DNA from 2 places in the Promicromonospora vindobonensis genome. Region 1 is predicted to be linked to the other one. Evidence: predicted binding sites of a transcription regulator. Region 1 holds the regulator's gene; the other holds the start of a gene.

The links. The regulator LexA, encoded in region 1, represses DNA repair genes until DNA is damaged. The targets are predictions, from matches to a motif close to TCGAACANNTGTTCGA.
Region 2: ACFS27_RS13425 (LexA family protein) is a predicted target of LexA. The motif match lies at 2,498-2,513, and genes of this name have one in related genera.

What each region holds. Positions count from the first base shown of each region.
Region 1 is NZ_JBHUOG010000002.1:1,779,697-1,790,898, reverse strand. It holds gene ACFS27_RS21250 (carbohydrate ABC transporter permease) at 1-419, shown strand, start outside; gene ACFS27_RS21245 (ATP-dependent DNA helicase) at 462-2,567, shown strand; gene ACFS27_RS21240 (L-lactate dehydrogenase) at 2,577-3,566, shown strand; gene lexA (transcriptional repressor LexA) at 3,657-4,472, opposite strand; gene ACFS27_RS21230 (LysM peptidoglycan-binding domain-containing protein) at 4,664-5,110, shown strand; gene nrdR (transcriptional regulator NrdR) at 5,230-5,700, shown strand; gene ACFS27_RS21220 (DUF5302 domain-containing protein) at 5,851-6,084, shown strand; gene ACFS27_RS21215 (DUF4386 domain-containing protein) at 6,208-6,771, opposite strand; gene ACFS27_RS21210 (TetR/AcrR family transcriptional regulator) at 6,857-7,606, shown strand; gene ACFS27_RS21205 (TetR family transcriptional regulator) at 7,603-8,232, opposite strand; gene ACFS27_RS21200 (biotin transporter BioY) at 8,343-8,921, shown strand; gene ACFS27_RS21195 (class I adenylate-forming enzyme family protein) at 8,918-10,051, shown strand; gene ACFS27_RS21190 (thiolase family protein) at 10,044-11,171, shown strand; gene ACFS27_RS21185 (energy-coupling factor ABC transporter ATP-binding protein) at 11,168-11,202, shown strand, end outside.
Region 2 is NZ_JBHUOG010000002.1:31,656-42,857, reverse strand. It holds gene ACFS27_RS13440 (hypothetical protein) at 1-264, shown strand, start outside; gene ACFS27_RS13435 (hypothetical protein) at 704-1,279, shown strand; gene ACFS27_RS13430 (ATP-dependent DNA ligase) at 1,401-2,411, opposite strand; gene ACFS27_RS13425 (LexA family protein) at 2,538-2,990, shown strand; gene ACFS27_RS13420 (Y-family DNA polymerase) at 2,942-4,261, shown strand; gene ACFS27_RS13415 (orotidine 5'-phosphate decarboxylase / HUMPS family protein) at 4,448-7,474, shown strand; gene ACFS27_RS13410 (GNAT family N-acetyltransferase) at 7,471-7,953, shown strand; gene ACFS27_RS13405 (phosphotransferase) at 7,959-8,774, opposite strand; gene ACFS27_RS13400 (thiopeptide-type bacteriocin biosynthesis protein) at 8,844-9,812, opposite strand; gene ACFS27_RS13395 (lanthionine synthetase C family protein) at 9,825-10,994, opposite strand; gene ACFS27_RS13390 (lantibiotic dehydratase) at 10,991-11,202, opposite strand, start outside.

The DNA.
Region 1 (11,202 bases):
TCAACACGTTCTGGGCGGTCTGGCTCCCCATGGGCGCCAGCGCGTTCAACGTGCTCCTGGTGAAGCGGTTCTTCGACGGCCTGCCCCGCGAGATCTTCGAGGCCGCCCGCGTCGACGGCGCCGGACCCTTCCGGCTGCTGTGGAGCATCGTGCTGCCCATGTCCAAGCCCATCCTCGGCGTCGTCTCCGTGTTCGCCGTCATCGCCGCCTGGAAGGACTACCTCTGGCCCATGCTGGTGCTGCCGGACCCGGCCAACCAGCCGCTGTCCGTCAGGCTGCCCGCCATCGCCCCCTACCTGGAGCTCGACGTGTTCCTCGCGGCGCTCGCGATCTCGACGGTCCTGCCGATCGCCCTGTTCCTCGCCTTCCAGCGCCTGTTCCTGAGCGGGGCCGGACTGGGCGGGGCGGTCAAGGGGTAGCGCGACGGGTGACGGCCTGCACCTGTGGACGACGTGGGGTGCATGTCGGTGGCCCGGCCTAGGATCGAACGTGTGACCAGCCTTCCCGACGCACCTGCCGCCCCCACCGCCGACGAGCGGATCCCCGACGTCGACGAGCTCCTCGACCTCGCTGTCGGAGAGCTGGGCGGTGGGCGCAGGGACGGCCAGCACCGGATGGCGGTGGCCGTCGGCGAGGCCATCGAGAAGGGCGAGCACCTGCTCGTCCAGGCGGGCACAGGCACCGGTAAGTCGCTCGGCTACCTGGTGCCCGCCGTCCGGCACGCGGTGGCCGCAGGGAGCAAGGTGATCATCTCGACCGCCACCCTCGCGCTGCAGCGGCAGGTCATCACACGTGATCTCCCGCTGGTGGCCAAGGCGGTGGCGCCGCAGCTCCCGCGCGAGCCACGTATCGCGCTGCTCAAGGGCTGGCACAACTACCTGTGCGTGCACAAGGTCGGCGGCGGCTACCCCGCCGACGAGCCGACGCTCTTCGACCTGCCCGGCGGCGAGGACCACCCGCGGACCGAGGACACGGCGGGGTCCGGCGGGGCGCGCGGCCGTCGCAAGGACGACGGCGCCACGCTCGCCGACCACGTCCGCCGGCTGCACGAGTGGGCGGGGGAGACGGAGTCGGGCGACCGCGACGACCTGGTGCCGGGCGTACCGGACCGGGCCTGGCGCCAGGTGTCCGTGACCGCCATGGAGTGCCTGGGCGGCAAGTGCCCCATGCTCGCCGAGTGCTTCCCGGACAAGGCACGCACCATCTCCCGCGACGCGGACGTCGTGGTCACCAACCACGCGATGCTCGGCATCGCGGCGACCGGCAGCCCGGGCATCCTCCCGGAGCATGACGTCGTGGTGGTCGACGAGGCGCACGAGCTCACGGACCGGGTGACGTCGTCCGCCACGGTGGACCTGTCGATGGCCTCGGTGGAGAACGCCGCACGGCTGGCCCGGCGGCACACCGGAACGAACACCGACGCCCTCGACCAGGCGGCGCAAGCCCTCGGGACCCTGCTGGTGACGGCGCCGGCCGAGCGGTTCCCCGACGGTCTGCCGGACGAGCTGCGCGCTGCGGTCGGCGCGGTACGGGACGCGGCGCGGGAGGTGCTGAGCACGCTGAAGCCAGACACGGGCGGCGGCAAGGGGCAGGCCGCCGGCCAGCCGGAGCCGGGGCTGAAGATGGCGCAGGGCGCGATGCTGCAGCTCTTCGAGACGGCCGAACGCATGGCGTTCAAGGACACGACCGCCGACGTGCTGTGGTGCTCGCGCCCCGACAACGGGTGGGGCGGGTTCGGCGACAACGTGACGCGCCTGCACGCGGCGCCGCTGCACGTCGCCGGCCTGATCCGCATGCACCTGCTGGGGGAGGCGACCGGCGTGTTCACGTCGGCCACCCTGGCGCTGGGGGGCACGTTCGAGCCGGTGGCGGGCACGCTTGGCCTCAAGGGCGAGGACGCCCCGCCATGGCGCGGCCTGGACGCAGGCAGCCCGTTCGACTACCCCCGCCAGGGCATCCTGTACGTGGCGCGGCACCTGCCGGCGCCCGGCCGCGAGCCGACGACGGAGGCGCAGCTCGACGAGATCGCCGAGCTCATCACGGCCGCCGGCGGCCGTACGCTCGGCCTGTTCTCGTCCCGGCGTGCGGCGAACGCGGCCGCCGAGGCCATACGCGAGCGGCTGGACTTCCCGATCCTGGCGCAGGGCGACGACCAGCTACCCACGCTGGTGCGCCAGTTCGCCGAGGACCCGGCCGCGTGCCTGTTCGGCACGCTGTCCCTGTGGCAGGGCGTCGACGTGCCTGGCCCGTCGTGTCAGCTCGTCCTCATCGACCGCATCCCGTTCCCCCGCCCGGACGACCCGGTCAAGGCGGCCCGCGCACGGGCCGTCGAGCAAGCGGGCGGCAACGGGTTCATGGCGGTGTCAGCGCAGCACGCCGCGCTGCTGCTCGCGCAGGGCGCCGGGCGCCTCGTGCGGAGCATGGACGACCGTGGTGTCGTGGCGGTCCTGGACCCACGCCTCGCGACCGCGCGGTACGCCTCGTTCCTCACCCGCTCGATGCCCGGGTTCTGGCCCACCACGGATTCGGCGCTTGTCCGCGCCGCGCTGGCGCGGCTCGACACATAGCCTGGACACATGTCAGCCCTCTCGGACGTCCAGGGCGCGCAGCCGTCCGGCTCACGCACCACCAAGCTGGCGGTAGTGGGTGCAGGGGCGGTCGGCTCGACCCTCGCCTTCGCCGCGCTCACCCGGGGCTCGGCCCGGACGATCGCCCTCCACGACGTGAACCGGGCAAAGGTCGAGGCGGAGGTGCTCGATCTGCAGCACGGTCTGATGTTCACCCCCCAGGCGCAGGTGGTCGGCTCGGACGACGTTGCGGTGTGCGCGGGGGCGGACGTCGTCGTTGTGACGGCCGGGGCGAAGCAGAAGCCCGGGCAGACCCGGATCGACCTCGCCGAGGCGACCATCGGGCTGATGCACCAGATCCTGCCCGGGCTGGTGGACGTCGCGCCGGACGCGACCTACCTGATGGTGACCAACCCCGTGGACGTCGTGACCTACGCGGCGCTCAAGATCTCCGGTCTGTCGCGTGAGCAGCTGTTCGGCAGCGGCACCGTCCTGGACTCGTCGCGGCTGCGTGGTGTGCTCGCCCAGCGCTGCGGTGTGGCCGTCGGGAACGTGCACGCGTACATCGCAGGGGAGCACGGGGACTCGGAGATCGCGCTCTGGAGCTCCGCGACTATCGGTGGTGTCCCGCTGCTGGACTGGGCGCCGCTGGGCGGCAGGCCGCCGATCGACGGCGCGGTGCGCGCGGAGGTGCACCACGAGGTGGTCGACTCGGCGTACCGGATCATCGCGGGCAAGGGGGCGACCAACTACGCCGTCGGTCTGGCCGGGACCCGCATCATCGAGGCTGTCCTCAAGGACGAGGGGCGGATCATGCCGGTGTCCTCGCTGCTGGACGACTATCACGGCATCAGCGACGTCTGCCTGTCCGTGCCGTCACTCGTGGACCGGCGCGGCGTCACGGACAACGTGCGGGTGCCGATGTCCGACGAGGAGCTGGCCGGCCTGCGTACCTCGGCGGACAGCGTGCGGGCGGTCCAGAAGCGCTTCGGCTTCTGAGGACGGGCCAGGGGGAGACGACGACGGGGTTGTGCTCCGCTGGAGACCCAGCAGGAACACAACCCCGTTCTCGTCGCGCGTGTCCGGCCCCTACAGGCTGCGGAGCACCGCTACCACGCGGCCCAGAATCTGCGCCTCGTCGCCCGGGATGGGCTCGTAGGCCGGGTTCTGGGGCAGCAGCAGGACGTGCCCGTCCGCCTGCTTGAACGTCTTGACCGTGGCTTCGCCGTCGATCATGGCCGCGACGATCTCGCCCTGCTCGGCAACGTTCTGCCGCCGCACCACCACCCAGTCCCCGTCGCAGATCGCGGCGTCGACCATCGAGTCACCGGCGACCTTGAGGAGGAACAGCTCGCCGTCCCCGACGAGCTGGCGGGGGAGCGGGAAGACGTCCTCGACGACCTGCTCGGCAAGGATGGGCCCGCCGGCCGCGATCCGGCCGACGAGCGGCACGTACGACGGCGGCGGGGTGCTGGCGTCGTCGGGCACCGAGCCACCCCAGTGGACCTGGCCGCTACGGCGCGGCTCGGGCCAGTGGATCTCGCCGCGTGTCGGCTTGTCGACCTGCTCGGCCATGGGCTCGACGAGCTCCATCGCGCGCGGCCGGTTCGGGTCGCGACGCAGGAAGCCCTTCTTCTCGAGCATCTGGAGCTGGTGCTTGACGCTCGACGGGCTGGCCAGCCCGACGGCCTCGCCGATCTCACGCATCGACGGCGGGTAGCCCCGCGTCTCGAACGACTGCCGAATCGTGTCCAGCACGAGGCGCTGCCGTTCGGTGAGGCGGTCTGTCGGCGAGATCGTGTGTACGTCAGCGACCGCCTTGTCGCCCGGCGCGTCCAGCGTGGCGACACCCGAGAGCGCCGTGTCGACGGCTCTCGTGTCGCTGGTCCCGTCCCGTCCCGTCATGCCCGTGCCCCTCCCGTTCCGACAAATGTTCTCCCATGCGCGACCCACTCTAGATCACAAACTCGCTCGGCTCAAACGAATGTTCGAGCGTGTCTCGACATCGGACGGTGTCCCGTGCTACACAATGGTACGGGCGTTCGACGAACGCTTGTATGAACGACAAGAGCTCAGTCACTCTTCGAGGAGGGGCCATGGGGGACGTGATCCCGCTGCGGCAGTACACCCCGACGTATGGACAGGCGTTCGTGCCGCCGTACGGCCGGGCGTATGCACAGGCGTCCGGGCCGGCCGCGGCCCCGGCGTACCGGCCGGCCCGGGAGCGCACGATCGCCGACCGGCTGGGCCTGGCCGGCCTGCGGCTCACCAGGCGCGGCCGCGCGGCGCTCGTGCTGCTGGCGATGCTCCTGCTCGCGCCGATGATCACCTGGGGTGCGACCGCCGTCGCCAGCTCCCCCGGCGAACCGACGGAGGTCCGGGTGCACGCGGTGCAGCCGGGTGAGACGCTCTGGGGCTACGCCACGGAGATCGCGAGGCCGGGCGAGGACGTCCGGCACGCGGTCGCCCGGCTCCAGGACCTGAACGAGATGTCGTCGGGCACGGTGCGGGTCGGAGAGCTGTTGCTCCTACCCAAGGAGTGACGAGAGACCACAATTCGCCGTCAAATGGCGCGGCGATGTTGCATGGGGGTGGTTTGCCCGCTTACGGTCGGGGCGCGACCGGAGGCCTCCGGTCGGTGGTCGACCACGCAGGAGTGAGCATGCACTGCCCGTTCTGTCGCCATGCTGACTCGCGCGTGGTGGACTCGCGGACCGCCGACGACGGCCTGTCGATCCGGCGCCGGCGCCAGTGCCCGAACTGCAACCGCCGGTTCACCACCGTGGAGACGGCCAGCCTGTCCGTGGTCAAGCGGTCCGGCGCCACCGAGCCCTTCAGCCGCGACAAGGTCGCGGCTGGTGTGCGCAAGGCGTGCCAGGGGCGTCCGGTGAGCGACGACGACCTCGCCATCCTGGCCCAGCGTGTCGAGGAGACGCTGCGGAGCAACGGTAGCGCGGAGATCGACGCGTACGAGGTGGGCCTCGCGATCCTTGGCCCCCTGCGGGAGCTCGACGAGGTGGCCTATCTGCGGTTCGCGAGCGTCTACCAGTCGTTCGACTCGCTCGAGGACTTCGAGAGCGCCATCACCTCGCTGCGCGCGGAGCGCGCCGAACGGGCGGCCGCGCAGGCCTGAGGGCCCGCGTGGAGCTGCCGCGCGGCCGGGCGCCGCTGGCCGGGCGGCTCGACCGTGCCCAAAAATGTTGGCACCTGGTTGTGCGGTAGTGCAGGCTGGGCGGCGACGGACCCGATCGAGGGACCCCCGAAACAAGAGGAGGTGATCGGTGTGACGGACGAGAAGCCCAATGCCGAGGCGGCAGAGGTCGAAGCCGAGGGCGTAGAGGAGCCCAAGGTGCCGACCGCGCCGAGCAAGGACGCGAAGGCACGGTTCAAGGAGGCGCTGGACCGCAAGAACTCGGCGCAGCACCGGACCGCAGCCGGCGACGTGAACACCGGCGCGGTGCACGGTTCGGAGACGACCGGCCCCGTGCAGAAGATGTTCCGCCGCAAGTCCGGCTGATCCTCGGTGGTGGAGGCCGCTGACCAGGTGTTTGACCTGGTCAGCGGCCTTTGTGTTGCTCACCGAGCTGCGGGTTCGTTCGTTGAACGAGCGAAGCCCAGGTTCTTTGGACCGTGGTAGCGGTCATTGCGTGGCCGCCACCGATGGCGTGACCGTGGGTGCGCGGGTAGGCCAGCCGCGAACGAGCAGCAGCACCCCCAGGGTGAGCTCGAAGAGGCCCCCCGGGACGGCCAGCGCGACACCGGCGCCGGGGACGGCGGAATCCAGCCCCACACCGACTGCGAGCAGGACGTACCCAACCACGCCCCACATGCTGAGCCAGCGTGGGGCGACGCGGTGCCTCGCGAGGGCCAGGCAGAACGGCACGCTGCCGACGCCCAGCACGACCATCGCCGCCACATATGCGGCCTGGTTCGCCTCGGCGTTCCCGCCCGCCAGGAACAGGACGCCGATCGCGAGCGCGACGGCCTCGGTGATCCGCGCGAGCACGTAGACGAGGGCGGTCCGGGGGGCGGCGGTCCGCAACAGTCGGAACGCGATTGCCCCGATCGTCGCGACGCCGGCCGAGTTGAGGACCATGAGCGTCAGCCCGGCCGGCTGGGGTGCCAGCGTGCTGCCGACCCCGTAGAGGAGGAAGACTGCCAGGAAGAGGGTGCCGGCGAGTCTGCCGGCCTGACGGTGAGACATGAGGTTGCTCCAACCGTACTAAGTAAGGGTACTTTGTACGGTAGAGGTGCGAGAGCGTGCCGTCAATGAATCAGAGGGGGATGCCGTGCCAGAGACCGACACCGGGGGAGTCGCCCGCCGCGCACCGCTGAGTCGCGAGCGGGTGCTCGACGCCGCCGTCGCGCTCGCCGACGCGGACGGGCTCGCCGCGGTGACCATCCGGTCGCTGGCGAACGCGCTGGGTCTCAAGCCGATGTCGCTGTACCACTACGTCCGCGGCAAGGAAGACGTCCTCGACGGCATGGTGGACCGGGTCTTCGCCGAGATCGACTTGCCCGAGGCGCGGTCACCGTGGCGGGCTGCGATCCGCGCGCGAGCGATCTCCGCGCGCGCCGTCCTGGCCCGGCACCCCTGGGCGCTCACGATTCTGGACTCCCGGTCGGCGCCGGGGCCGGCGACGCTCCGTCATCACGACGCCGTGCTGGGCGTGCTGCTCGGCGCCGGCTTGTCGCTGCCGATGACCGCGCGCGCCTACACGCTCGTCGACGCATACGTGTACGGGTTCGTGCTCCAGGAGGCAGCGGTGCCCTCGGGCGGCCGCGACGGCGGGGGGAACGGCGAGCAGCCAGGGGGCCAGCCAGCCGTCCCGGACGCCGGCCGGTACCCCCACCTGGCGGTGTTCGCCGAGGTCCACGTCCTACGGCCGGGATACTCGTTCGGCGACGAGTTCGAACCAGGCCTCGACCTCATCCTCGACATGGTCGAGACGCTCACTGAGCCCAGGTCACGGTCAGAGCGGGCGAAGCGCGAAGATGTTCCGCCGCAAGAGCGGCTGATCCTCGGTGGTGAAGGCTAGCGGTGGTGGTTCCTGTACTGGGCGATCGACACCTCGAGGCCGTGCGCGATCATCGTCAGCGCCTCGGTGAAGTCGTCGCCGCCGGGGGAGTCCGCACGCGCACCTTCCACGCTCGAGCTGACCGGCTCTTCCAGCAGCCCGAGCTGACCCGCGGCCAGGCGTTGCTGCTCGTGGAAGGTGAAGCCCACGACGAAGTGCATGACCGCCTCAGCGGCCACCTCGGCCAGCGAGGCGGGCACGCCGCGCAGGCGGGCGACGTCCAGGAGCTTTGCCCGCACGGGGGAGCTCACGAGCCCGAGGGCGAGCGAGCTCGACACCAGCTCGGACGCATCCCGGTGGGCGAGCAGGCACTCGCGCATCCGCGCGCCCACCGTGCGCACGGCTTCGTGCATGGGCATGCCGCCGAGCGGCTCCTCGCCCATCGGCGCGAGGATCCGCTCGCTGACCGAGGCGAGAAGCGCCTGCTTGTTCGGGAAGTGCCAGTACAGGGCGCTTGGCTGGACACCGAGGGCGGTCGCCAGGTGCCGCATCGTCAGAGCGGGCAGGCCCTGCTCGTCCAACAGGCGCAGGGCCATGTCGGCAACGTCGTCGCGACTTCGTCGTAGCGAGGTTCCCGGAGCTGGCATGCTGCCACTATAGTGACCCGAACACCGTTCAGGTGAACAGTGTTCAGGTAGGAGGTCAACAGGTGCCCATCGAACATGGTGCGCGGCGTCGGGCGCTCGACGCGACGGACATGGCGCGCGTGGCAGTCTTTGTCGCGATCGTCGCCGCCCTCGGTCTGCCGGGTAGCTTCAGCGTCCTCGGTGCCGTCCCGATCACGGCGCAGACGTTCGGCGTCATGCTCGCCGGCGCGGTCCTCGGACCGCGTCTGAGTGCTCTGGCCATGGTCGTGCTGCTCGCCCTCGTCGCGGTCGGTCTGCCGCTGCTCGCCGGAGGGCGTGGCGGCGTCAGCGTGTTCGTCGGGCCGTCCGCCGGCTACCTCGCCGGATGGGTTGCCGGGGCGTTCGTGACGGGCCTGATCGTGCACTCCGCCGCCCGGAAGCCGGCCATCTGGCGGACGGCGCTCGCGACGGTCGTCGGCGGCATCGTCGTCGTGTACGCGTTCGGCATCCCCGTGCAGAGCGTGATCACCCGCCTGTCCCTCGAGCAGACCGTCCTCACCAGCCTCGTGTTCCTCCCCGGTGACCTGGTGAAGGCGACGCTCGCGACCCTGACCGTCACCACCCTCCTGCGTGCTTACCCCCGCGCGTTCCGGCGTACGTGGCTCTCGCCAAGGGAGCAGGACGCCTCGGGCGCGGACGTGACGCGATGACCGCGCGGATCGTGGTGCTGCGAGGTTCGACCGACGAGCTCGTCGACAGCATCCGAGCGGTGCGTGCCCACGGGGACGTCCCGCTCGTCGGCGACGACCGGTGGCCCGCTGCGCAGTGGTCCGCGGTGCGCGAGCTCGCCGACGTCGCCCCGGTCCCGGACGGTGCTGCCTGGGCCGCGCTGACCTCGGGGACGAGCGGCGCACCGCGTGTCGTGCTGCGCACCGCCGCTTCGTGGGAGCGGTCCTTCGCCACGGTCTCCGAGCTGCTCACGGACCGGACGGCGACGGACCGGACGGCGACGGAGCAGCTGATCATGCTGCCGGCCCCGCCGGCGTCGTCGCTGACGCTGTTCTCCCTCGCCCACGCGCTCGCCGACGGCCCACGGCCGGTCTTCCCCGGCGGGCGGGGAGCCGCAGAGGCGACCGTGTTCCACGGCACGCCACAGGCGCTGCGGTCGATGCTCGATACCCGGGCTCTCCCGCGGCTGCGGACCGCCCTCGTCGGTGGCTCCCACCTCGACGCGCGGCTGCGCGCGGACGCGGAGTCCCGCGGCGTCCGGGTCGTCTCGTACTACGGGGCGGCGGAGCTCTCGTTCGTCGCGCTCGACGAGGGGCGTGGTCTGCGAGCGTTCCCCGGGGTGGAGATCGACGTGCGGGACGGCGAGCTGTGGGTCCGCTCCCCGTTCACCGCTCTCGGCTACCTCGGCGGGCCGGGTCCGTTGCGCACCGACGCCGCCTGGAGCTCGGTCGGTGACCTCGCGACCGTCGACGACGGGGTGCTGACCCTGCGGGGGCGTGGGGACGACGCCATCCTCACCGCCTCGGCGACCGTGATCCCCGGCGAGGTCGAGACGGGCCTCCGGACGCTCCCTGGAGTCGCCGACGCAGTGGTCTTCGGCATCCCCACCGGCGGGGTCGGCGCGCTCGTCGCCGCGATGGTCGAGGTGGACGCGGACGCACCGGTACCCAGCGCGCACCGCCTTCGCGCGCTGGCCGCGACCCGGTTCGCTCCCGCCCACCGGCCCCGCGTGTGGTTCGCGGGCCGACTGCCACGAACCGCGTCCGGAAAGCCGGCCCGGGCCGAGGTCCGGCGCCGGGTCGTCGCCGGTGAGGTGGCCCGCCTTGCCTGACGAGCCGGTCATCGTCGCCGCCCGCCGTACCCCGATCGGCACCCGCAGCCGCGTCTTCGCCGAGCTCAGGGCCGAAGAGCTCGCCGGCCCGGTCATCCGGGCCGCCCTCGCCGACGCGGGGTCCGCCACCGGGTCGACGCTCGCCGTCGCCGACGTCGTGCTCGGGAACTGCATGGGGCCCGGAGGCAACCTCGCCCGCGTCGCCGCGCTCGCAGCGGGGCTCGGCGTCACCGTGCCTGGCGCCACCGTGGACCGGCAGTGCGGCAGCGGCCTGGCCGCCGTCCTCGACGCGGTGTCGGCGATCCGCGCCGGAGACGACCGCCCGCGCATCGCGGGCGGCGTCGAGAGCGCGTCGACGGCCCCCACCAGGTCCGCCGACGGCGTGCCCTACGACCGGGCGCCGTTCACGCCGGCGGGCTGGCCCGACCCGGACATGGCCCAGGCGGCCGAGGACCTGGCCAGGGCCGACGCGATCACCCGAGAACGGCAGGACGCGCACGCGGCACGCAGCCACCGGCGCGCAGGTGCGGCCCGCGACGCCGGGCGGTTCGACGCCGAGCTCGTTCCCCTCCGGGGCGCCGTCGCCGACGACTCCATCGGGGTCGCCGAACCTCTGCTGGCACGTCTGCGTCCGCTGTTCCCTGGCGGCACCGTCACCGCAGGGACAGCGACGCGAATCAGCGACGGCGCTGCCGCGGTCGCCGTCGTCCCGCACCGGCTGAGAGGCCGGGCCGCAGGCCTCGTGGTCCGCGGGCACGCCGTCGTCGGCTGCGACCCGGCCCTGCCGGGAACCGGCGCGGCCCCGGCGGTACTCGCGGCGCTCGCCTCCGCAGGGGTCGAGCTCGGCGAGGTCGCCGCGGTCGAGATCGTCGAGGCGTTCGCGTCGCAGTCGCTCGGGGTGCTCGGTCGGATCGGTCTCGAGGACGACGATCCGCGGGTCTGTGCCGACGGCGGGGCGCTCGCGCTCGGCCATCCCTGGGGAGCCAGCGGCGCGGTCGGCATCGTGCGGCTGTTCAGCCGCCTCGTCCGCGCGGGTGCGCCCGCGGGAACCCTGGGGGTCGCAGGGGCCTCCGTCGGCGGCGGGATGGGTATCGCGGCCGTCGTCGAGGTGCTGCGGTGAGCTACCTCGAGCTGGAGGACGTCGACGTGCG
Region 2 (11,202 bases), 1.7 Mb from region 1:
GAGTACAACGGCCTCAGCACCGGAAACGGCAAGGACACGGTCATCCAGGTCCTTCGGTCGTTCAACGCCGAGGGCTACCCGCTCGACACCGATACGTGGCTTCGCGCGTACTTTTCTGCAGGCGGCGCGTTCCGTCACGCCGAGGTCGTGAAGAAGTTCGTGGAAGAGGTGGCCGGAGGCAAGCGTCACCGCGTGACCGATCGCTTCCTGCCTGAGATCGTCGGCATCTTGCGCGAGCAGGTCGCCAAGACCCCGCCGAAGTAGATCGCCTCGCCGGCAGGGTGACGTGGCGGCGGTTGGCTTGCATGGCATGGCTGCAGTCGGCCCCTTCGACTTCTCCTGTGCCCTCGTCGGCGCCCACGCTCCATCGTGCAGGCGCCCTCATCAGCGCTACAGCGGGGCGGTCGCGGCACGTACTTCGACGTCTGGGCGGAACCTGGCACCGTCCGATTTCGATGCCTGCGATATTCCTCGGGTCGCGCGGCACAGATTCCGCCACCGGCACGCATGCCGCACCGGTGGCGGGCAAGAGCTGGGGACCAGGCAGTCTGTCGAACGCTCGTACAGTGCCCGCCGGCGCGGTTCGCGAGGTGCGTGTCTCGGCTGCTCGATGACACCAACGACCCCAGGCCAGCTCAACTGACTGCCAGACTCTGTAGAAAACGCCGGACGCCGTGGGGTCTTGAGGACGAGGATGCTCATCATGGACGAGACTGCGATCGACGGCTGGTCACCGGCAGACAGCCCCTACGCGATCGCCTCATCGGAGGCTCAGTGGGCATTGCGTGATATCGAGCTGTGCGCCCGGCGCATCCACGCTGGCGATGAAGTAGTCAGCGGGTTCAGCTCCCGACAGATCGACGCGAGACATTTGTGTATCGCGCTACGGCAGTTGCTGACGGCAGAGGATTTGGAGCAGGCCGCGCTGGCTGATCTCGACCTGGATCCGGGAGTCGGACAAGCGCTGGAACAGGCGCGCAGGCAATTCGAACGGTCGCTGCCGGACATCACACAAATCCGAAACGGACTGATCCACTTCGAAAATTGGTCGCGTGGCCTGGGTCACGGTCCGCAGCGCCAGCGGGTCAAAGCTGGTGACGAACCGCGCGACGTGGCTCGCGACTTCTGGGGCTTCCGCTACGACGTCACCACCGACACCGTCTCCATGGGGCCCTACCAGATCAAAGTTGCCGCCGCCGGGGAGGCTGCCGCCGAACTGGCTCATTCGATCTACATGGCCGCGCGCGCCGTCGACATGAAGAACCGCCGGCCATCGTGATGCCGCCGCGCAGGTCTTCACCGACGCGAAGTCCATTGCGCAAAGGCGGACCCACGTCCGGTCACAGTAGTGCGCCGAGCCGCTATCACGACGACTAGTCGTTACGCAGTAGATTGGCGGCCTATGCGGGGTGGGGTGGCGTGACGCTTCTGACCTCGGTGTCCGGACGCACCCGCACGAGACGCAGTAGGTGCCGGAAGCTCTGCCCGTCCCATCCGACGTCAGCACTGACTTCGACAACGACCGGCTCGACCAGCGTCAGGTTGACGACGTCGCTCCTAGCGGATCTGAACCGCGCCAGCGCTGTCCGGGGCAACTGCGTGGGCCAGGGATGCTTCTCAGCCGGTGGAGCCAGCCATGGCGCCAGGGAGCGGCGGACCGATGGTGACAGGAGCGTAGTGCGCCCCACGATCCGCAGCTCGCCGTCGATCGTGAGGCCCGCGATGACTTCCTGTGGCGATGATCGGGTACCGATCACCGCGCCGCAGACGACCTCGATCGTCTCGCGGTGCTTGACCTTCAGCCAGCCCCGCTGACCAGCCGGGTAGGGCTGGTCTCCGCCCTTGATCACGAGGCCTTCGATGCCGGCGGCCGTGTAGGTCTCGAACCACCCGGTTGCGACGTCGCGATCATCCGTGACCGGCGAGAGGTTCAGCGGCGGGTGCCAGGTGGTGGCAAGCTGCTCCAGAAGCCCGCGGCGTTCGTCAAACGGCCGGTTCCGAACGTCCCTGCCGTTGTGGGCCAGGAGGTCGAACGCTGCGTAGGAGGCGGGGTGGCTGGCGGCGTGTGCGGCGGCGCTGCGAGGGCTACGGCCCATGCGCGTCTGCAGAGCCCCGAAGTCGAGACGACCAGCAGACCAGATCACCACCTCCCCGTCGAACACAGATCCGGGCCCGAGCTGGTCGAGGCACGCGGAGGCAATCTCCGGGAACGTCCTCGACAGGTTGGTTCCGCGGCGCGACCACAGGTTCGCGCCGTGCTGGTCACGCGTGATGACCATGCGGAAACCGTCCCACTTGAGCTCGAATCTGCACCCGCCAGGCAGCGCGCCCGCGTGCGGGATCTGCTCGACGGCGCGTGCGAGGGCGACCTGCACTGGACCAGTCAGCCCGGGAGGCAACGTTGCCGACATAGACCCACAGTCACCCGCCGACGCTGACACCGCGCGCTGGCCGCTGACCAGCATCGTTGTCACCACATGACCATCCGGCCATACACTCGAACGCATGTACTACCATCGTGCGGTCTGGGAGGCGTGATGTTTGCTCACTCGCCTCGCCCCGCCAGCAGCGCCACCATCAGCCCCACCAGCACCAACGCGCTGCGGGTTGCTCCCGTCTCGGTCGCCGCAGGGTTTCCCTCCCCCGCGCAGGATTACTATGACGGCGCGATCGACCTGACCGAGATGCTCGTGCACGACCACGCGGCCACTTTCATCGTGCGCGCCGCGGGCGACTCGATGACCGAGGCCGGCATCAGCCACGGCGACGAGCTCCTGGTCGACCGGTCCAAGACACCCCAGGACGGCGACGTCGTCGTCGCCGTCCTGGACGGCGAGCTCACCGTCAAGCGCCTCGAGGTCGGCCCCCGTGGCGTCGTGCTGCGAGCGGACAACGCGAACCACCCCGACATCACCGTGCCGGAGCTGTCCGACCTGCAGGTATGGGGCGTGGTGACGTACTGCATTCACCACCTGCGGGGGCGGCGGTGATCGCACACGTCGACGTCAACTCCGCCTACGCGTCCTTTGAGCGGGTCTTCAATCCCGCCCTGGAAACGGTGCCGCTGGTCGTGCTGTCCAACAACGACGGCATGGTCGTCGCCGCCTCCCGGGAAGCCAAGGCGCTCGGCCTGGACCTGGGCAAGCCTTGGTTCGAGCTACGGCCCACCGCGGCCCGGTCCGGCATCGTGGCCGTATCGAGTAACTACGAGCTCTACGGCGACATGTCCCGACGCGTGATGGAGGTCCTCGAGCGCTTCACCCACGACCTGGACGTCTACTCGATCGACGAAGCCTTCCTCACCGTCGACCGGCGCACCTCCGCAGACCCCGAGGCGATGACCCGGCTCGGGCACGACATCAAGAACACGATGCGCCGCCTGCTCGGCGTACCCGTGTGCGTCGGCATCGCCGAGACCCGCACCCTGGCGAAGCTTGCCAACCGGGCCGCGAAGAAGATCGGCGACTTCGACGGGGTGTGCGTGTGGCCTGCCATCGACACCAGTTGGCGCGAGAGGCTGATGCGGGTGCTGCCGGTCTCCGAGGTCTGGGGCATCGCCTCACGTCTGGAGCGACGTCTGGGCGGGCATGGCATCCTGACGGTCTGGGACCTAGCTACCGTCGATCCGGCGCGCATCCGCGCACTGTTCAACGTCGTCGTGATGCGTACCGCGTTGGAGCTGCGTGGGGTCGCGTGCATCGGCCCTGAGGAGGACCACACCGGGCGCAAGCAGCAGATCATCGTGTCCCGCTCGTTCTCCGAGAAAGTCACCTCCGCCGTGACGATGCGGAAGGCGCTGAGTATCTACGCCCAGCAGGCCGCGACCCGTCTGGTCAAGCACGCCCAGGTCGCCCACACCCTGACCGCGTTCGCCGGCACCAGCCACTGGGCTCAGGACAAGCACCACCCCACAGTCACCGTCCGCCTGCCGTTCCCGACCGCCGACCCCGTCGAGCTGACCCGGGCCGCTCACCGCCTCCTGCCCCAGATCGTCGAGGGTGCCCGGTACGCGCGTGCCGGGCTGCTGCTCACCGACCTCACCCCCGCCGGCGCGCAGCGCCCCTTCGAGATCTTCCGCTCCCCACACGAGGACGCCGGCATCGCCACCCTCATCGACCGAGTGCAGAAGAAGACCGGCAAGGACTCCCTCGGGCTCGGCTACGGCGGGTTCCGGCCCGGTCCGTCCTGGCAGATGAAACGCGCGATGCTCACGCCCCGCGCGACGACCCACTGGGCAGAACTCACCACCGTGCGAGCGTGATCCGACTAAGGCCCACATCGTGCGGCGACCTCGTCTGCAGTCGCCAGCGAGACGCCAACCTGCCCCGGTAGGTTGGCTCTCGTCGCACTGGCTCTGCGTTTTCTCGGCGCGATCTGCGCAGTGCCGCATCTACACAGGCACGGGGCCGTCGGTACGGTTTGGTAGCCCGAGTCCGGAGGGGGACTGATGACCGCAGTTGTGGGGCGGTGGACCGGGCGCGAACTGAAAGTGCTGCGCCTGGCTCGTCGGTTGAGTCAACGCCAGTACGCCGCCCACCTGGGGTTGAGCGACGTCGCGCTGTCCAACGCCGAGCGCAAAGGCCCTGAGGCGGTTCTCCGGATGGAGACCCAGCAAATCCTGGACACGGATCTTGAGCAGGCGTCCGAGATGGTGCTGGAACGGTTCTGGCTGCTGCTCGAGGAGCGAAACGACCCTGATCTGGCCGCTGCTTCGACTGCTCGGGCCCTGTCTGCAGCGACCTCGCCCGCCTGGCACGTGCCGGACGAGGCTGGAATGGCCGTTCTTCAGGAGTTCGTGGGGTCCGGTTCACGCGTGTTCGTGCTCAGTGGCCTGGCGGGCACCGGGAAGTCCATGCTGGTGCGGTCCGTTGCGGCCGGTTTGTCGGCGACGGCGGACGTCCAGATCCATCCGGCGACTGCAGCAACGCCGACGGACCTCGCCGCCGACATCCTCCGGTACGGCTCTGCCCCGGTAGGCACCGACGCCCTGCTGACCTTGGAAGGTGCGGCCGAGTCCCTGCTCCGTCCCCTGGTCGTAGTGGTAGACGGCATAAACACGGAGGCCACGCTCGATTCCGTCGGACGAGCGGTCGACGTGATCCTCCGCCAGGCGGCCGCGCCTGCTCTCCGCTTCGTCCTGGTGATCCGCACTCCCCCGACACCGGACCTTTCCGCCTATCCGTTGCTGACCGCGTCGATGTTCCGCCCGAGCTCAACAGCTTCGTACACGACCTCCTTGTGGTCCCCATCGACCACCGCTCAGGCATGGGAACGGGAGCCACGAGCGGACCAGCCGGCGTTCGCGGATCTGCCGCCTCAGGTCCAGGACTTGATCCGGCTGCCGATGTTCATGAGCTTGCTGCGCGAGGGCGCGGTCGACCTTCCCGTGCACAACGCCGGTCCCTACTTGCTGATTGACCAGTGCGTGCGCGCGATCGTGCAGCGATCTGCGCTCAAGACCGACGACGTGATGCGCGTCCTAGGTGACGCCGCCGCCGCCGACCTCAGTACCCGCCTACCGCAGCTCCGGCCCTGGCTCTCCCCCGCCACCGGCCCCAACCTGTTCCAGGCTCCTGCGGAACTTGCGCAGCGAACGGCCGGCGGGCGCGTCGAGTTCAGCCACGACCTCGTGCGGGAGTATTTCGCGGCCACCAACCTTGCGCATGTCACATCCGAACGAGGACGGGGCCAGCTCATCGAAATGATCGGTGTCTTGTCGGACGCGGCCGACACCAGCGCCGTGGCCGCCGGCCTGCACCGGTTCTTCGTCATGGCCGTAGACGACGGCGCACCTGGGACGCTCTCGGCCGTCGCGCTCGCTCCGGCTCTCGCCGGTACGCCCGCGATGGCACGCCTGCTCGACGCTGGCAGCGACGGTGCCCGTTTCACCACTCCTGAGGTGCTGCGCTCGTGCGCCCGTAGCTGCGCCGGTGATCCGGAAGCTCTCCCGGTCGTTCTTGCGCTGTTGCGCCACCGATCGTTGCCTACCGCGCTGGGCGGCAGCTGGTTCACCTGGCTGACCGAGGTTCTGCACGATCACGGGTCGACCATCTGGCCCGATCTCGCCCGGCATGTCGAGGCACGATTCGATGCCGACTCGGCCACACAGTTCGTCCAGGACCGCGTCCTTGACACCACCGAGGTCGCAGCTTTCCTCGCCCACCACGTGAGCCTGTTCATCACAGCCGACGATCGTGCCGGCCTGGTCACCCGCCTCTTGCTTCATGCGGACTGGCGTGTCCGAGCAGCCGTCGCATCCGGGCTCAGCCAGGTCACGGCCTCGGCTCCTGCCGTCGTACGGGGCCTTGAGCATTTGGTTGCCGATCGGGACTACAAGGTTCGCTCCGCCAGTGCCCAGCTGCTGCGCACCGCTCCTGACCATGTCGCGTCCGCCGTGCTCTCGACACTGCTGGACGACGACGTCTGGTACGTACGGGCTCGCGCACTGGAGGAGCTCTCGCGCCGTGAGGATCCTACTGACCTGGTTCGATCCGCCTTGGCTCGATGTCGCTCCCGAGAGTCGTGGCGGCGGGCTCCTCGGTACGTGCGCGACCTGCTGGATCGGCTCTCGTTGCTGTGCGACGATCCGGCGAAGGTCGAACAGGACGTGGTGCCACCGGCCGCGGTCCGATTGGTGCGGGAGATCCGCACTGGTGCACTGTCAGTGCCGACCGCGCGCGCCTCTCTGCTCGCAACCGTCTCTGCCCGGTCAGGTGCCTGGCTCGCAGTCCGCGAGGGAAAGGCCTTGGCCGCGCAACACGCTTCGCACGATGAGGAGCCACAAGGTCTGATGACGAGCGAGGCCTTCCGCCGGCTGCGCGACGGCCGCCATCTCCAGGTCGCCCTGGACGTCTCCGACCTGGACCTGGCAGTAGCCGTTGCGCAGGCCGCCGCCGACGCTGGAGCGAGGTTAATCGAGGTCGGTGACCCGTTGATCAAGGCCAGTGGCGTCTTCGCCATCGAGACCATCAAGCGGGCCGTGCCCGACGCGCTGGTGGTGGCCGAGATGATGTCGTCCGACTGGGGCCGCGACCAGGTGGAGAACGCCGTCGAGCATGGTGCAGATGTCGTCCTGCTGATCGGGCCGGCCAGCCGGGCGAGCGTGGCCGCGGCCTGTGCCGCCGCCCGACGACTGGGCACGTCGATCCTGCTTGACGCCCCGGCCGAACGACACTCCGCGGAATGGGTGCGTGAGATGGCGCGTGCCGGCGTCGACGGACTCGTAGTCACCACCAACATCGACCTCGGCCCCGGGGGCCGAGAGCCCTTGCTGCGCGCCCGGCAGATCCGAGCATGGACGCAACTGCCGGTGGCTGTCTCGGGCGGGTTCACCGCGGCCGACCCGTCTGTGGTCACCAGCCCGGACTGGGACATCCTGATCGCGGGTCGCGCCGTGACCGAGTCGGCCGATCCCAGCCGGGCGACCGCCGCCCTGACCGAACTGTTTTTCCCGCCTGCTGAGAGGACCTCATGACCGCCACTGTCACCCCCCTGACCGTGCCGATGATCAACGACGTGATCGCGCTGATGGACCAGGGCGCACCGTTCATCACCGCGCGCACCGCATCGGACTACTGGGCGTACGCCACGCTGTTCTCCTCGACCTGCCCGGTCGCGCACGTCGACGGCGAGCTCGCCGGAGCCGTGATGGCGTTCCGCAGCCAGGACGAGCCCGACCAGATCTACGTCCAGGACGTGATGGTGCACCCGAATCACCGGCGCAAGGGGATCACGTCGGCGCTGCTTGGCACCGTTCGCGCACAGGCAGCGGCGTGGGGCTGTGCCCGGTTGTGGCTCACCTCTGAGCCGGACAACCGGGCCGCGGATGCGGCCTGGAAGGCGCTGGGCTGGTCGAACGTCCCTGGCGACCAGGCGGTCGACGGTGTCCAGGTGGTCTCGGACTTCAAGGGCCCGGGCAAGGACCGCGCGGTGTACGAGCTGCTGCTCGCCTGACCCGCTCAGGCTTGCGAGCGCGGGCGGCGGAGGGCGGCGGCGTGTTCGTGCAGCACTGGCAGGAGCGGATCGTTCGGGGTGTCTTCACGGCGCCAGATCTGCTCGGCGACAACGACCTGTTGTGCGTATCGACCGTGCTCGCCGTCCAGGACATCGGCGAAGTGAGCTCGGACCTGGGCGGCCAGGTCTGGCACGAGCAGGCTGTGCACGAGCAGTGTCGCGGCGTCGTAGCCGACCGGGCCGCTGCCCCAGCCTTCCCAGTCGAACAGCATCAGGTCTCCTCCGGCGAGATTGGCCCAGTGCACGTCGCCATGGCAGGTCGCCCACGGATAGTCACCGGCGACTGGCTGGCCGAAACGGTCGACGACGAGCTGGCTGGCCCAGATCGGGCCGATGGTGAACCGATCGGTGGGCACCGTCGCGACGGTGCCGAGCGCGCCGCGCAGAGTCGTCCACCACCCCAGGTGCAGAGGGCCGGAGAGCGGCGCAGGTACGGCGGCCGTTTCGCTGAGGGGATCGACGGTCGCGTACTCGAACATCTCGGCGGCGTAGCGCCAGGGGCGCGTTTCCCACTCGTCGCGCAGCAGCAAGCGAGGTCGGGGCACGGTCGTTGGCAAGGCCCGCTGAGCGGCGGCGTTCCCGTGCCAGAAGGTCTGGGCGATCTCTCCGATCCGGCCGCTGGCTACTCGTACCCAGGCGAGCGTGTCGCCCACGGTGGCGGGGCCGGACAGGGTCCTGCCCCGCCACCCCCAGATCCGCTTGGCCTCTGGCCTGGGTTGGCCTCCGAGTCGGTGGGTCGCGACGTCGAACGCGGCGGTCATTCGGTATCGGGTCTGCGGGTCGGGCAGGTTCGGCAATGCCGGCGGCGTAGGGGTGTGCGGCGGCAACGCTCAGTCCATGATGGCGAGCCGGGCGGCGTGGGCCCAGACTGCTTGCTGTTCGGCGGTGAATCCGACGCGGTTCCAGCAGAAGATGACCGCACGGGCTAGGACCTCCCGCAGACCGGTCTGGAGTCCGCCGCTGCGGTGCAGCTCCACCAGCCGGTTCCCGGCGGTATGCATCCCGGTGGCCCACGTGCTCAGTCCGGTAAAGCGAGGGTCGTTCTCGATCAGGACGGTCAGGTCCGCGGCCAGGGGCTCGCGGGCGTTCGTCGCGAGGGCTGCGGCTTGGTCAGCGGTGATCGGTGCTGGGGGTCGCTGGGACTCAACGCGCGCCCATACGTCCCCTTGCTCGGTCCATTCCAGGCCTGCTGCCCGCATCAAGTGGGAGAGGACCATGAGGGAGGCCACCGACCGCCCCGGGCCGTCGTAGGTGGGGACCGCGGCGGCGTCCAGGTAGGCGAACAGGCCAGCGGCGTCAGCGCGATGGAGCTCGTGGACTGCCTCGATCCCGTCGGGGCCGCCGAACGCGGTGGTCTCTGGTTCGTAGATTGCTTCGTCCCACCGGCGCAGCACGCCGCCCTGCGTCATCTCCTCCAGGGCTGCGCGCAGGCCGTCGGGCACGCCGTGCGTGGCCGGGTATCGCAGCCTCCAGCAGGGCGTCTTGCGGACGAACCACCATGGCTGGCTCTGCAACGTGGGCCACAGGCCCTTGCGGAAAGCGTCCTCGGCTTCGGCGTAGTTCGTGAACTCGACGTTGATCTGTGCCCACCCGACCGTTGGGGCCAAGGTGGCCAGCCCGGCGGCTCGGTACCGGTCGGCCGCCCGGGCCAGGTGGTCGATGCTGACCCCGGCACTCTGTGCAGCGGTGTCGGGGTCGGTGCCGCTCAGGTAGGCCAGGATCGCGCTCTCGAGCGAGGACTTCTCCACAGTTTCCCTTCCGAGAAGGTGCTGTTCCAGCTCGTGTGCTGCTGTCGTCATGGGTGTCTCCTGTCAGGCCAGACCGAGGCAGGCGTCCCAGGCGGGGGTCTGCGGGTGGGGCGGGTGGTCCAAGACCAGGCGGAGGCCGGGCGTGCCCTCGAGCAGACCGGCTCGGCGCGGTTCACCTGCGGCGCGCACGCGTGCGGTCCAGTGCTCGATGTGCTGGTTGAACACGGACGGGTCGTCGGCGTCGGCGGCGACGCGCCGCACGGTCTGCAGGACGCCGGCCGGGCCGTGGCAGATACCGTCGCCGACCAGATCGCTCGTCGGTGCGGGGTCGGTCAAGCAACTGGTGAGGGAGTCGGCCAGCAGGGTCTCGACCTGATTCTTGCGCTGCTGATCGCCTATGGCGATGGCCGCCAGTTGCTGGGCTCGTGCGATGCCAGGGGTGCCGTAGCACCATGACGGTGCCAGCGGGCCGGGCTGGTGGTCGCCGGACCAGCGCGCCCAGCCGTCGCCGGAACGGCGTTGGGTGTCCAGCCAGTCGAGGATGCGGTCGATCGCGGCCAGGTCACCCGGCACCCGTACGCCGCGCTGGACCGCCAGGGACAACACGGCCAGCGGTCCGGTGATGCCATGGGCGAGCCCGGCGTTGGCGTGCGGCCAGGGTCGCTCCAGGTCGGAGTGGTGGTGCCACACCTGCCACCCCGGATCCGGCTCATCGGCCGTTGCGCGTAAGGGTTCGGTCAGTCGGACCAGATAGGTCAGCAGTGCTCGGGTGGTTTCCGGGTCCGTCGACCGGACCAGGAGCAGGGCGCCGATTCCCGCCAGACCATGCATCAGGTCGTACTCGCCGAAGTGCGCTGTTTGCTCGGTGTCGATGCGCTGGTGTGCGGCGGCCAGCCGGGCAGTGGTGTGTGTGGCCAAGGCCTGGTCGAGATGAGCCATCGTGGGACCGGTCCAGCCAGCGGTGTGCAGGACGAACGTCAGGGCCGGAGCCCCGAAGAAGATGCCCGCGCTCGGGCCGTCCACCAGCGGCATCGCCGCCCGCGCCAGCTGACTCAGCGCCTGGGTATGGGCTGGGTCGTCCGGGTACATCGCGTGCAGGAGTGCCGTTCCCAGGTCGCCCCGGGACAGCGACTGCGCGGCCGCCGGTAGTTCACCGGCGTTCGTCGCAACTGCCTCCCGTCCGGCCACCGGAGTGGCCGACGGGACAGATGTGGGCGGGTTGGTGGTGCTCATGCGGGCACCGCGTCCAAGCCGTGCATGGGTGCCGGCTGGTCGGGGGCATTGACGTCATCGCTGCCAGAGTCCCTGCGGCTTGTCTTGGTCGGTGGCGCGGTGGTGAGGGTCAGGGCGGTCTGGCGTGCGGCGCGCAGTATCATCGTCTCGCGGTCGCGGTCGATACCCAGCGCCCGGTTGTGGTGCATGTGCAGCAGTGCTCCGAGGA